DNA from 3 places in the Serratia sp. C2(1) genome. Region 3 is predicted to be linked to each of the others. Evidence: predicted binding sites of a transcription regulator. Region 3 holds the regulator's gene; each other region holds the start of a gene.

Region 1 (4,533 bases), on a different contig from region 3:
TAGATATGGTCCATTACGTCACCCGCAGCGAATACGCCAGGAATGGTGGTCTGGGTGGCGTTGCCGTGAATACCGGACTGAACTTTGATATAGCCGTTTTCCAGCTCCAATTGACCACCGAAAATGCTGGTGTTCGGGCTGTGCCCGATGGCGATAAATACGCCGGCCAACGCCAGTTCCTGCGTTTCATTTTCCGCTTTGGTGCTGCGAATGCGCACGCCGGTAACGCCCATTTGATCGCCCAGCACTTCGTCCAACGTATGGTCGGTATGCAGCACGATGTTGCCGTTTTTCACTTTCTCCATCAGCCGGTCGATCAGGATCTTCTCTGAGCGGAAGCTGTCGCGGCGGTGGATAAGATGAACTTCAGCGGCGATGTTGGACAAATACAGCGCTTCTTCCACGGCGGTATTGCCACCGCCGACGACCGCAACTTTTTGATTGCGATAGAAGAAACCGTCACAGGTGGCGCAGGCGGAAACGCCTTTGCCTTTGAAGGCGTCTTCAGAAGGCATGCCCAGGTAACGGGCGGATGCGCCGGTGGCGATGATCAGCGCATCGCAGGTGTATTCACCACTGTCGCCAAACAGGCGGAACGGACGGTTCTGCAGATCAACGCTGTTGATGTGATCGAACACGATCTCGGTCTGGAATTTTTCTGCGTGCTCGCGCATGCGCTCCATCAATGCCGGGCCGGTCAGGCCTTCGGCGTCGCCCGGCCAGTTTTCCACTTCGGTCGTGGTGGTCAACTGACCACCTTGTTCCATACCGGTAATCAATACCGGGCTCAGGTTTGCGCGCGCTGCGTAAACCGCGGCGGTATAGCCGGCGGGGCCGGAACCCAGGATCAGTAATTTGCTATGTTTAGCCGTGCCCATGAATACCCTCTTTTCCCACAATGCGGACAATGAAACCGATTGTAGGGAAAATGCAGCATTAAAAAAAGCATCAGCGGATGTTGTTAACGATTTGTTTGATAGCCATGACCTATTAATTATTATTTTGCTGCCAAAGCGAGCGTAAAACGCAGCAATTTAACTTATGGAAGCCCCTTGCCGGCGTGAGGCGTTCATTCTGCCTGAGACGCTACATTTACCGGGTTTAAGCTGCTTTGCTCTGCGGGATTCAAGCCAGCGATTCATAACTAAAAATGGGGGGCTAACTTTTCATGACGGCAGGTTCTTCTGATTTTGCTTCTTTTACTTTGACAATCCGCTGCGCATTTGCGAAAACATCATAGGAAGAAGAAATTATCCCCCTGCCGGCAGTAAATCGTACGTATTTGCGGCGGCGGCGCAGAGTTTTGCGCCATTGTTTAAGCAGACAGCAGCAGGTGAGGGGAACATAGCGTTAGCGAATGGCAATTTCCTTCTTGAGATGAACGTCATTTGAATACATTGTGCAGGGTTGACAGACAGGCTGCACAACGATGAATGATGGTAGTGAAGCATATAACAGGCATCGGGTCTTCGCTTGGAACAAGCCCTTACACATTGACGTTGGCTAGGGTGTGGCAAGTGCAGGGAAGAAAATAAGAGAGACAATAATAATGGCAGACAATAAGAAACGCCCGGGTAAAGATCTCGACCGTATCGACCGCAATATCCTGAACGAGTTACAGAAGGATGGGCGTATTTCGAACGTTGAGCTTTCGAAGCGCGTGGGGTTATCCCCAACCCCATGTTTAGAACGCGTGCGCCGCCTCGAGCGCCAGGGTTTTATTCATGGCTATACCGCCTTGCTCAACCCGCATTATCTGGATGCGTCTCTGCTGGTTTTCGTGGAAATCACGCTGAACCGCGGCGCGCCGGATGTGTTTGAGCAATTTAACTCAGCAGTTCAAAAGCTTGAAGAAATTCAGGAGTGTCATCTGGTGTCCGGTGATTTCGACTATCTGTTGAAAACCCGCGTGCCGGATATGTCGGCTTACCGTAAGTTGCTCGGTGAAACCTTGCTGCGTCTGCCGGGGGTTAACGACACCCGTACATACGTGGTCATGGAAGAAGTCAAACAGAGTAACCGTCTGGTTATCAAAACACGGTAAGGTGCAGGTGCAAAACCTGATTAAATTGGTTACACTCCTGTTTATTCATACAGTTTCGGCGCCGGGGAAGCTTCTCGGCGCTGTTGCTATGTCAGCTAACAGGAACCTGGAGAGCCTTTCTTGAGCCAGGAATATACAGAAGATAAAGAAGTTACCCTGAAAAAACTCAGCAGTGGCCGCCGTTTGCTTGAAGCTGTGTTGATTGTGGTAGCGATTTTTGCCGTTTACCTCATGGCTGCCTTGGTCAGTTTCAATCCGTCTGACCCAAGCTGGTCGCAGACCGCGTGGCATGAGCCGATTCATAACCTGGGTGGTGGCGTCGGGGCCTGGATGGCCGACACACTGTTCTTCACTTTCGGGGTGCTCGCTTACGCGATACCGCCGATCATGCTGGTTTTGTGCTGGACGGCCTACCGTCAGCGCGACAGCGGCGATTACATCGACTATTTTGCGCTCTCACTGCGCCTTATCGGCACGCTGGCGCTGGTGCTCACTTCGTGTGGCCTGGCGGCACTGAATGTCGACGATCTCTATTACTTCGCTTCCGGCGGCGTTATCGGCAGCTTGCTGAGCAACGCCATGTTGCCGTGGTTCAACGGCATTGGCGCAACACTGGCATTGTTGTGCGTATGGGCCGCAGGGCTCACGCTGTTTACCGGCTGGTCCTGGTTGGTGATCGCCGAGAGAATCGGCGGTGTGGTGCTGGGTACGGCCACCTTCATGACCAACCGTTCACGCCGCGATGAACGTTACCACGACGATGACGATCGCTACGTCGATGATGAACCGGAGCAGGCAGGGAAGGGTGCAACGGTTGCTGTAGCCGCCTCTGCGGCAGCGGCCAACGCGGCGGAAGACGACGTGCTGTTCTCTGCACCTTCGGTAACGGATGCCGCCAAAGCAGCGGTAGACGAGGCTGACGATCCTCTGCTCAACGGCTTGCGAGCTAACGACGATGCCGATGTGGCACCTGTCGCGCCGGCGGCTGTCAGTACGCCGGTAACGCCTGCTCCCGCGCCGATAGCGGCTCCGGTGGCGGCACCTGCGGTAACGGCAGCGCCAGCGGCCCCAGCCACGGTGAACCAACATCCGATGAGCGCTGCGGCGGAAAACGCTGTGCCACCGCTGTATTCGTTTGAAATCCCTGAAGAGACGCCGGTGCCGAAAGTGACGCGCCCGGCGGATCCTTACCGGGACGATGATGAACCGCGTTTGGGCAATTGGGAAGCTCCAGCCGTATCTCAGCCGCGCGATCGTTCCCCGTTTGATTTTTCTGCGGCTCAGCGCGACAGCGTTGACGTTGGCACTTCTACTGGCTTCAGTGCCGGTGAGCCTGAGGTTGCGCCATTTGGCAGCGTGAAACCTCAGGCGGAAGCCGCAGCGGCGGCCGTTGTCGGGGCCGCTGCCGCCAATACCTTTATGCCGGCTTTTACGGCCACCAGCGACGCTAACTCTCAGGTGAAACAGGGTATCGGTCCTGAATTGCCGCGGCCGAATCCGGTGCGTATTCCTACCCGGCGCGAGCTGGCTTCTTACGGCATCAAATTGCCTTCGCAGCGCGTAGCCGAGCAAGAACAGCGTCCCCGCGAAGAGCAACCTCTGCAGAATGCGGATAGCCATCAGCAAGATGACGAAGCCTTGCAGGAAGCGGCGTTGCGTCAGGCGTTTGCCGAACAGCAAAGCCAGCGTTACGGCGAAGAATATCCGCAAGATAATCAGGATGATGAGCAAGCTCTGCAGGAGGCTGCGTTGCGTCAGGCGTTTGCCGAGCAACAGCAGGCTCGCTATGGCGAGCAGGAACCTGTGCCATCATCGCCAATCGCCAATCCGGTAGATACCCGCAACGCGTTCAGTTTCTCGCCGATGGATGATTTGGTCGACGATAGCCCGAGTGAACCCTTGTTCACTCTGTCGCCGCAGCTTGAAGAACATATTGAGCAGCAAAGCGAACGTGAAGACGATGTGCCCTTTGGCCAGTTTGAGCCTGCTGCACCGGCTTATTCGCCGCAGTCTCAGGCTCCGGCGGCGCAGTCATACCCGCCGGCTCAATCTACTTATCAACAGCCCGCTCAGCCGGCCTACCAGCAACCACAGCAGCCGCCAGTCTATCAGCAACCTGCAGCGCAACCGGCCCCGGCCGCACCGCAGCAGCCGGCAATGGACAGCCTGATCCACCCGTTCCTGATGCGTAACGATCAACCGCTGCAGAAACCGACCACGCCGTTGCCGACGCTGGATCTGCTGACCGAAGCCCCGAAAGAGGTGGAGCCGGTGGATACCTTCGCGCTGGAGCAAAAGGCGCGTTTGGTGGAAGCGAGTTTGGCCGACTACCGAGTGAAAGCCGACGTGGTGGATATTCTGCCGGGGCCGGTCATTACCCGCTTTGAGCTGGATCTGGCACCGGGGGTCAAGGCCGCGCGTATTTCCAACTTGTCACGCGATCTGGCGCGCTCGCTGTCAACCTCCGCGGTGCGCGTGGTAGAGGTCAT
Region 2 (4,533 bases), on a different contig from region 3:
GCCGGATCCCACTCCGCCAGATCAAGCAGCCCCACCAGTTGTTGCACCACCTGAATATCGCCCTCGACGATCAACTCGCCGTTGCGCATCAATGGCGAAAGCTGTTGACGATCGCGCAACTTCAACAACACCGATATCCGGCTGCGTACCGTGCAATCGGCGTTATCTTCAGACTGGCCAAGCACGTCCACCCGCTGTTCGCTGAATATCAACACCAACGGCGAAGCGAGCTCCTGCAACTCAATACGCAGTATTTTCCCAGCCAACCGCAGTCGGGCGGCTTTCATACTGCGATCGCGAAACAGCAGGCTATTGAGCGATGTCTCCAGCGCGCCGGTTAACAAGGGGGTTAGCAGCATCGGCATGTCCATATCAGAACTTGAAACCACGATGCAGGGCCACAATACCGCCGGTGAGATTGAAATAGGTCACGTTGTCAAAGCCGGCGGCGCCCATCATGCCCTTCAGCGTTTCCTGATCGGGATGCATACGGATTGACTCGGCCAGATAACGGTAGCTTTCCGGATCCTTCACCACCAGCTCGCCGATTTTCGGCAGCACGTGGAACGAATAGGCATCATAGGCTTTGCTCAACGGAGCCAACAGCGGTTTGGAGAACTCCAGTACCAACAGGCGGCCGCCTGGCTTCAGCACACGGAACATCGAACGCAGCGCTTTGTCTTTGTCGGTGACATTGCGCAGGCCGAAGGAAATGGTGATGCAGTCAAAATAGTTATCCGGGAACGGCAGCGCTTCGGCATTCGCCTGCACATAACTGATGTTGCCGATGATGCCGCGATCGCGCAGCTTCTCGCGCCCCATCTTCAGCATGGAGTCGTTAATGTCCGCCAGCACGACCTGCCCTTGCTCACCGACCATGCGGGAGAACTTGGCGGCCAGATCGCCGGTGCCGCCGGCCAGATCCAGTACACGCTGCCCACGGCGCACGCCGCTGCAGTCAATGGTAAACCGCTTCCAGATACGGTGGATGCCAAACGACATCAGGTCGTTCATCACGTCATACTTTGCCGCTACCGAATGAAAAACGTCTGCCACCATGGCCTGTTTTTCGTCTCTAGCTACGGTGCGAAAACCGAAATCTGTGGTTTCCTGCGATTGATCTGCCATTGTCCTGCCTGCTATTCAGTCAATTTTGTGTGGTCGAGTGTACCAGAACCCCACGGAATACCCCACCTCGCGGCGGCTGTCATGCCTGCGAAGCGGAGCGTGGTTCTTCGGCGGAATCGTCGTCTTCCGCCAGCGGCAGCGCGTTGACGTCATCGTCATCCGCTGCCTCATCTTCATCATCATGCTGCGCGCCGGCCTGCTGTGCCAGCAAGGGATTGATCGGTCGTTTCACCTCAACCCCCAGCGCGCGGAACCCTTCGGTTTGGCCAATAAGATTACCACGGCCTTCGCTCAGTTTGTTCATCGCCTGGCGATAACTCCCCTGAGCCTTGTCCAGGCTTTGTCCCAACGCCGACATATCGTCGACAAACAACCGCATCTTGTCATACAGCCGCGCCGCCCGGTCGGCAATGCGTTGAGCATTCTGGCTCTGGTGCTCATAGCGCCACAGGTTGGTGATGGTGCGAAGCGCCACCAACAGCGTGGTCGGGCTGACCAGCATAATATTGTGTTTAAGCGCTTCGCTTATCAATTCCGGCTCCCGGTCGATGGCCAGCAGGAAAGCCGGCTCCACCGGAATAAACATCAACACATAGTCCAGTGAACGCAGGCCGGGCAACTGTTGATAATCTTTGCGCCCCAGCAAGCGGATATGGCCGCGCAACGAGGCGATATGCTCGCTCAGCGCCGCCTCGCGTTCCGCGTCGTCTTCACTGTTGAAATAACGTTCGTAGGCGACCAGCGACATTTTCGCATCGATCACAACATCCTTGCCCTGCGGCAGACGCACAATAACGTCAGGCTGCATGCGGCTCTGATGATCCAGCCGCACATTAACCTGAGTTTCATACTCGTGCCCCTCGCGCAAACCCGAGGCCTCCAGCACCCGACTCAGCACCACCTCGCCCCAATTGCCCTGGGTTTTATTGTCGCCTTTCAGCGCCTTGGTCAGGTTAATCGCCTCACGTGCCATCTGCGCGTTGAGTTGCTGAAGGTTACGTATTTCATGGGTCAGGGTATGGCGTTCGCGGGCTTCCTGGCCAAAGCTGTCCTGCACCTGACGGCGGAAACCGTCCAGTTGTTCGCGCAACGGCAGCAGCAGGCGATCCAGGCTTTGCTGGTTCTGTTCGTTCACCTTGCGCCCGCTGTGTTCGAAGATGCGGTTGGCCAGGTTTTCAAACTGGGTGGTGAGCCGTTGTTCGCTGTTGATCAACAGACGCTGTTTCTCTTCCGCCGCCATGCGGGTCTCTTCCAGACGGATGGTCACTTCCCGCAGTTCGGCTTCCTGAGCGCTGTTGACCTCACGCTGGGCGCGCAGCTCCTGATTAAGCAACTCACATTCGTTGCGCCAGTGATTGAGCTGCTGCAATTTTTCGTGCCCGGCCGCCAATTGGCTGTGCAAATTACGTAACTCCAAATCGGTTTGCCGCATTTGCTGTTCATTGCGTTGCAGAACGTCCTGCCGGGCCGCCGTTTCCTGCTGTGCCTGCTGCAACGACTGTTCCAGTAGCCGCAGCTCGGTTTCATGCTGCGCGTGGGCCTGCTGCACGCGCAGGCTGGCGATCAACCACCCCAGCAGTATGCCGATCGCTACCCCACCCACACCGTAAACCAAACTGGTATCCACCCTGCCTCCTGTTACGCCTTGCCGTTCCTGCGTTTAATGCGCCTGTTGCCCGTCACGTTAAGGGGAGACTGTATGGATGTCCAGCCTGATTTTGCACCGGTAGCGCAATATTGCGAAACACCGCGCAAGTCAGGCAAGAACTAACCAAACCATTGGGTTAGCCACTTGATGCCAAACGCCCCCGGCGCAAGAATACCGAACGCCCAGATCATCGCCGAGGTGATATTCGCCAGTTGGAAGTAACGTTGGGGCATGCCGCAGATGCCGCCGACCAGCGGCACCACCGCGCGCAGCGGGCCGAAGAAACGGCCGATAAAAATCCCCAACACACCCCAGCGTTCAAAAAACAGATGGCCGCGGTCCAGTAACTGCGGATTACGCGATAGCGGCCACATGTGCGCCACGCGGTCCTGATAGTGGTAACCGATCCAATAAGAAAGCCAGTCGCCGAAAAATGCCCCTATGGCGGCGGCGGCCCAGATAGGCCAAAAAGCGATGCCGCTCTCGCCAATCAACGCGCCCAACGCCAGCAGGATCACCGTGGCCGGCAACAGCAGGGACAAGAACGCCAGCGATTCACCGAATGCCAGGAAGAAAATAATGGGGATGGCCCAGCCTTCGTGCTGACGCACGGCGTCGCTGACCCAGTTGATAATGTCGTTGAGGCTCAATACGGGCTCCTGATACGGGGGTTTTCTGTGCCAAGGATACGCAATGCCGGCCGGGGCAGGTTAAACCCCGGCTAAACGTGTAGCGGTTTACTCGAGGTAGAGTGCCTGCAGCCTTTCACGCTGACTTGGGCCCAGGCCGTATTCTGCCTCCAGCCAGCGATCGGTGGAACCGTATTGAGCGCGAATGCAGCTCAGGGCGGTCATCAGGAACTCTTCGCGGACGCTTAGCACGTAGGTGAACTGCCCCAACGCCGAGGCGTTCAGGCGAATCGACAGTTGATCCAGCATGTGCTCGCGGAAGGTCGCCAGCGTGGTTTCGGTCAGCAGGTAATCTTCAACCACCGTCGCCTCGTCGGCCCCCAGGGCAAACAACACCAGCGCCGCCCCCACCCCGGTGCGATCCTTACCCACTGCGCAATGCTGGACGATAGCACCGCTATCGGGGGCAATCAGCAGTTGAGTCAGCCGTTTATACGCAGGATTGCCGAACGGCAACCGGCGATACAACTCCAGCATAAACGCCTGCGCGTCGAAACCGGCCAGCGTCTGGCTGGTCAGCTTTTCCAGGTTAGCGTTAACCTCACTGCTCAATGGGTTGGCCGGAACATGATGGTAATCGGCGCCACGCCACAGAATATCAGGTTTGCCCTGCACTTCATCGGCGTCGCGGTAGTCCAGCACCGAGCGCACCGGCACGCCGGCCAGGAAGGCGCAGTCGTTTTCCGTCAGACAATCCAGCGCGCCGGAACGGAACAATAGACCGCGTTTGATACGGCGACCATCGGCGACGCTGTTGCCGCCTAGATCGCGGAAGTTAATGCCGCCATCAAGCGGAGCAAGTGAAGGATGAAGCAGAATCTGGGCGGTCATAGACGTCCTCGTGGTTATTGTCTAAAAGGCGCAACCTGAACGGCAAAACCGAAATCAACGGATAAAGAGGCGGCCGAAAGGGTGGCGCGGATGGCTGTATACCCCCTGGTTTTCACGTTGCGGCCAGCCGCAGTTTGCAAAACGTGGGTATAACCGTAACAGATTAAGGCTGAATGAAAAAACGGACCGCGTTGGCGGCCCGTTGAAGGGAGCAATTACAGTAGGCGGCGTGCCGCT
Region 3 (4,533 bases):
GGTCTATTGCTACCAACCAAAGGGATGCCACTCCCCCATTCATTTAGCCAGCCACATGATTAAGTGTAGACGCAGATAACGAAAAAATAACAAAAACCAGAATAAAAACCCATTAAAAAACTATAAATCAGAAAAACACGCCAACAAACAAGGCGCTACCCAGATGGGACGACGCTTTGAAATATGTAAGCAAATATAAATAAAAACATAAGATAAATTACTTGATTATCGGTAAAGATCACTGACTTATCGTACCGCAAACCAGGTGCCGTGCAGCCGGTGACGGTGCCAGAACCAGCCCAGCGCAATGCCCCGCAGCGACAGAAACACCGCCAGCGCCAGCCATAATCCGTGGTTGCCCAACAACGGGACGGTAAATAACGTCAGGCCGAAACCGACGGCCGCCACCGCCATGCTGTTGCGCATTTCTGCACCGCGGGTGGCGCCAATAAACATGCCGTCCAGCAGATAGCACCACACACCGACCAACGGCAGCGCCACCTGCCACGGCAGATAATGGCTTGCCAGCGTACGCAGTTCCGGCAAAGAGGTTAGCGCGGCCACGATATGCTGCCCGGCAACGGCATACACCACCCCAAAGGCCAACGCCACCAGGCAGGCCTGGCGACATGCCGCGCGCCACACCTTGCGCAGTTGGCTGTCGTCGCGGGCGCCATAGGCATGGCCGGAATGCGCTTCTACCGCATAGGCAAAACCGTCAAGCGCGTAGGCGGTGAAAGTCAGTAAATTCATCAGCACCGCGTTTACCGCCACCACGTCACCGCCCAGCCGGGCGCCGAAGATGGTCAGTGAAGCAAAACACACTTGCAGCAACAATGAACGCAGCATAATGTCGCGATTCAGTGCCAACAGGCGCCGCAGATTACCGCGCCAGGCCCGGCGCAGCATCGGTGCGGCAATGCCGCGTATGCGCATCACCCGCCAGGTAAGCCACAGCCCCAGCAACAACGTGGCGTATTCAGAGATGGCGGTGGCTATCGCCGCCCCCTGCACGTTCCAGCCCAACCCCATCACCAGCCAGATATCCAGTACGATATTCAACAGATTACCGACAATCAGCAAGATCACCGGCGCACGCACGTATTGCACCCCAAGCAGCCAGCCCAGAATCACCATATTGGCCAGCGCTGCCGGCGCGCTTAGCCAGCGGATCTCGAGGAAAAGCCGCGCCTGTTCCAGTACTGCGCCATCACCGCCCACAATCTGTAGAGCTGCATCGATCAGCGGATGGCGCAGCAATACGATGGCCAACCCGGCCAATACCGCCATCAGTAGCGGCTGCATAAAAGCGCGTGCCAGTGCCGACGGATCCTGCGCACCGAGCGCCTGCGCCGCCAGGCCGGTAGTGCTCATGCGCAGGAACAGCAGTAGCATAAACAGGAAGCTGGTAGCCATGGCACCAATAGCTACGCCGCCCAGATAGGTGGAGCTTTCCAGGTGGCCAATCACCGCAGTATCCACCAACCCAAGCAGCGGGACGGTAATATTGGAAAAGATCATGGGCAACGCAAGGCGCCATAGGGCTTTATCAGTATCGCTGGTGAAGGCAGAAAGCAGGCGCATAGTGAAATGTTCCCGTGGATACCCTTCATCTTTCAAGGTGCAGATGTGTTGGCTACGCGCGCTCACCCCAGCCACTTACTTGAGTAAGCTCCTGCGGATTCTCTCGCTGGCCGCCTTCCTGCGCCTTGAAATCTATTGGGTATTACATTGAATTAGAAATGACATCGCCCCAGAACTGGGGCGATTTAAATCAGGAGACGACGTTCTGGCGGGTGGGTTAAATCCAGTCGCCATTGCGGATCACGCCGACTGCCAGGCCTTCAATGGTGAAATTCTGCTGACGCAGATCGACCACGATAGGCTGGAATTCGCTGTTTTCCGGCAGCAGCTCGACCACATTGCCGTTTTTTTTCAGGCGCTTGACCGTGACTTCGTCTTCAATACGCGCCACGACCACCTGGCCGTTACGCACGTCCTGGGTTTTATGCACCGCCAGCAGATCACCATCGAGAATGCCGATATCACGCATCGACATGCCATTGACCCGCAGCAGGAAATCCGCGCTCGGTTTGAACAGGGAAGGATCCACCTTATAGTGCCCTTCGATATGCTGCTGCGCCAGCAGCGGTTCACCGGCGGCCACGCGGCCAATCAGCGGTAAACCTTCTTCATCTTCCATCAGCAGGCGAATGCCGCGCGAAGCGCCGGAGACGATCTCGATCACGCCCTTGCGCGCCAGCGCTTTCAGGTGTTCTTCTGCAGCATTTGGCGAACGGAACCCCAGACGCATGGCGATCTCGGCGCGCGTTGGCGGCATGCCAGTTGACGAAATATGATCGCGAATCAGATCATAGACTTCTTGTTGTCTGGTAGTTAGTGCTTTCATTCCGCCCCCTGTTTGTTTATACAGTCTTGCTGTGAGTATATACAGGTAAGCGCGCCTTGGGAACCGAAGAATGAATAAAAATCAGGGATTAGCGCCCCCGCCGCAACCGGGCATTCCACTCAGGCAAAGTGCTGCCACAGTACAGAACCCCAGACAAACAGCGCCAGGACGATCGTCAGCGTTACCGCCGCCGACCCCATATCTTTCGCGCGGCCGGAAAGCTCGTGGTGTTCCGTGCCCACCCTATCGACAATGGCTTCAATCGCGCTGTTCAGCATCTCGACGACCACCACCAACAGCACCGAGCCGATCAGCAAAATGCGCGCTATCGCACCCACATCCAGCCAGATCGCCAGTATGATAGCCAGCACGGTCGCCACCAGTTCCTGGCGAAATGCGGCTTCGTGCTGCCAGGCAGCAGAAAACCCTTTATAGGAATAGCCGGCGGCTTTAATAATACGGGTCAGTCCGGTTGCTTGGTTTGCCATGTTTTTTAGTGCCTTTCACAGAGGTAAGTCATAATTATAGAGCTTGGGTCAGGAAACTCTCCCGGCTCCCGGTTTTCCAACACCACAGATCTGCTACCCGGTTTCTGGTATGCTTGCGGCGCATTGCTAACAAGAGGCTTCACGTTGTTATGTCAGGTTGGCGTAAAATTTATTATAAATTATTGAATTTACCACTCAAATTGTTGGTAAGAAGTAAGGTTATCCCTTCAGATCCGGTCACGGAGTTAGGGTTGGATCCCTCACGGCCGATTCTGTATGTTTTACCTTATAATTCCAAGGCGGATTTACTGACGCTGCGCACCCAGTGCCTGGCGCAGGATTTGCCCGATCCCCTCAATCCGTTGGAGATAGACGGCACCGTACTGCCAAGCCACGTGTTTATTCACGACGGCCCGCGCGTGTTCCGCTACTACACGCCGAAAGAAGAGTCGGTCAAACTGTTTCACGACTATCTGGATCTGCACCGCAGCAATCCGGATCTCGATATTCAGATGCTGCCGGTTTCGGTGATGTTTGGCCGTTCCCCTGGCCGCGAAGGTCACGGCACGCCGCATCTGCGCCTGCTGAACGGCGTCCAGAAATTCTTCGCCGTGCTGTGGCTGGGCCGCGACAGCTTCGTGCGTTTCTCCAACACCGTTTCGCTGCGCCGAATGGCGACCGAACACGGCACGGACAAAACTATCGCGCAGAAACTGGCACGCGTGGCGCGCATGCATTTCTCGCGTCAACGTCTGGCCGCCGTCGGCCCAAGCCTGCCGGCCCGTCAGGATCTGTTCAATAAGCTGCTGGCCTCCAAAGCGATCGAAAAAGCGGTCGAAGACGAAGCGCGCAGCAAGAAAATTTCCCATGAAAAGGCCCAGCAGAACGCCATTGCGCTGATGGAAGAGATCGCCGCCGATTTCTCGTACGAAACGGTGCGTCTTTCCGATCGGGTGCTGAGCTGGACCTGGAACCGGCTGTATCAGGGCATCAACGTCACCAATGCCGAGCGCGTGCGCCAGCTGGCGCAGGACGGCCACGAGATCGTGTATGTGCCGTGCCACCGCAGCCATATGGACTACCTGCTGCTGTCCTACGTGCTGTATCACCAGGGTCTGGTGCCGCCGCACATCGCCGCCGGCATCAATCTCAACTTCTGGCCGGCCGGGCCGATCTTCCGTCGCCTGGGCGCGTTCTTTATTCGTCGTACCTTCAAAGGCAACAAGCTGTACTCGACGGTGTTCCGCGAATACCTCGGCGAGCTGTTTACCCGCGGCTACTCGGTGGAATACTTCGTCGAAGGCGGCCGTTCCCGTACCGGACGCCTGCTGGAACCGAAGACCGGCACCCTGTCGATGACCATTCAGGCAATGTTGCGCGGCGGTACTCGCCCTATCACGCTGGTGCCGATCTACATCGGTTACGAACACGTGATGGAAGTGGGTACCTACGCCAAAGAACTGCGCGGTGCGACCAAGGAAAAAGAGAGCCTGTTGCAGATGCTGCGCGGCCTGCGCAAACTGCGCAATCTCGGTCAGGGTTACGTCAACTTCGGCGATCCGCTGCCGTTGACCGCCTACCTGAACCAGAACGTGCCGCAGTGGCGCGAATCGATTGACCCGATCGAAGCCCAAC

Evidence for each region. The regulator LexA, encoded in region 3, represses DNA repair genes until DNA is damaged. The targets are predictions, from matches to a motif close to TNCTGTATGTACATACAGNA.
Region 1: V2S86_RS11225 (DNA translocase FtsK 4TM domain-containing protein) is a predicted target of LexA. The motif match lies at 2,080-2,099, and genes of this name have one in related genera.
Region 2: rmuC (DNA recombination protein RmuC) is a predicted target of LexA. The motif match lies at 2,822-2,841, and genes of this name have one in related genera.

What each region holds. Positions count from the first base shown of each region.
Region 1 covers NZ_JAZFBA010000001.1:2,393,526-2,398,058, reverse strand. The annotation lists gene trxB (thioredoxin-disulfide reductase) at 1-878, opposite strand, end outside; gene lrp (leucine-responsive transcriptional regulator Lrp) at 1,550-2,044, shown strand; gene V2S86_RS11225 (DNA translocase FtsK 4TM domain-containing protein) at 2,165-4,533, shown strand, end outside.
Region 2 covers NZ_JAZFBA010000005.1:283,423-287,955, reverse strand. The annotation lists gene ubiJ (ubiquinone biosynthesis protein UbiJ) at 1-359, opposite strand, end outside; gene ubiE (bifunctional demethylmenaquinone methyltransferase/2-methoxy-6-polyprenyl-1,4-benzoquinol methylase UbiE) at 373-1,128, opposite strand; gene rmuC (DNA recombination protein RmuC) at 1,208-2,755, opposite strand; gene V2S86_RS22535 (DedA family protein) at 2,896-3,426, opposite strand; gene V2S86_RS22530 (tyrosine-protein phosphatase) at 3,514-4,296, opposite strand; gene udp (uridine phosphorylase) at 4,512-4,533, opposite strand, start outside.
Region 3 covers NZ_JAZFBA010000003.1:322,710-327,242, forward strand. The annotation lists gene dinF (MATE family efflux transporter DinF) at 247-1,584, opposite strand; gene lexA (transcriptional repressor LexA) at 1,802-2,410, opposite strand; gene V2S86_RS19575 (diacylglycerol kinase) at 2,530-2,898, opposite strand; gene plsB (glycerol-3-phosphate 1-O-acyltransferase PlsB) at 3,048-4,533, shown strand, end outside.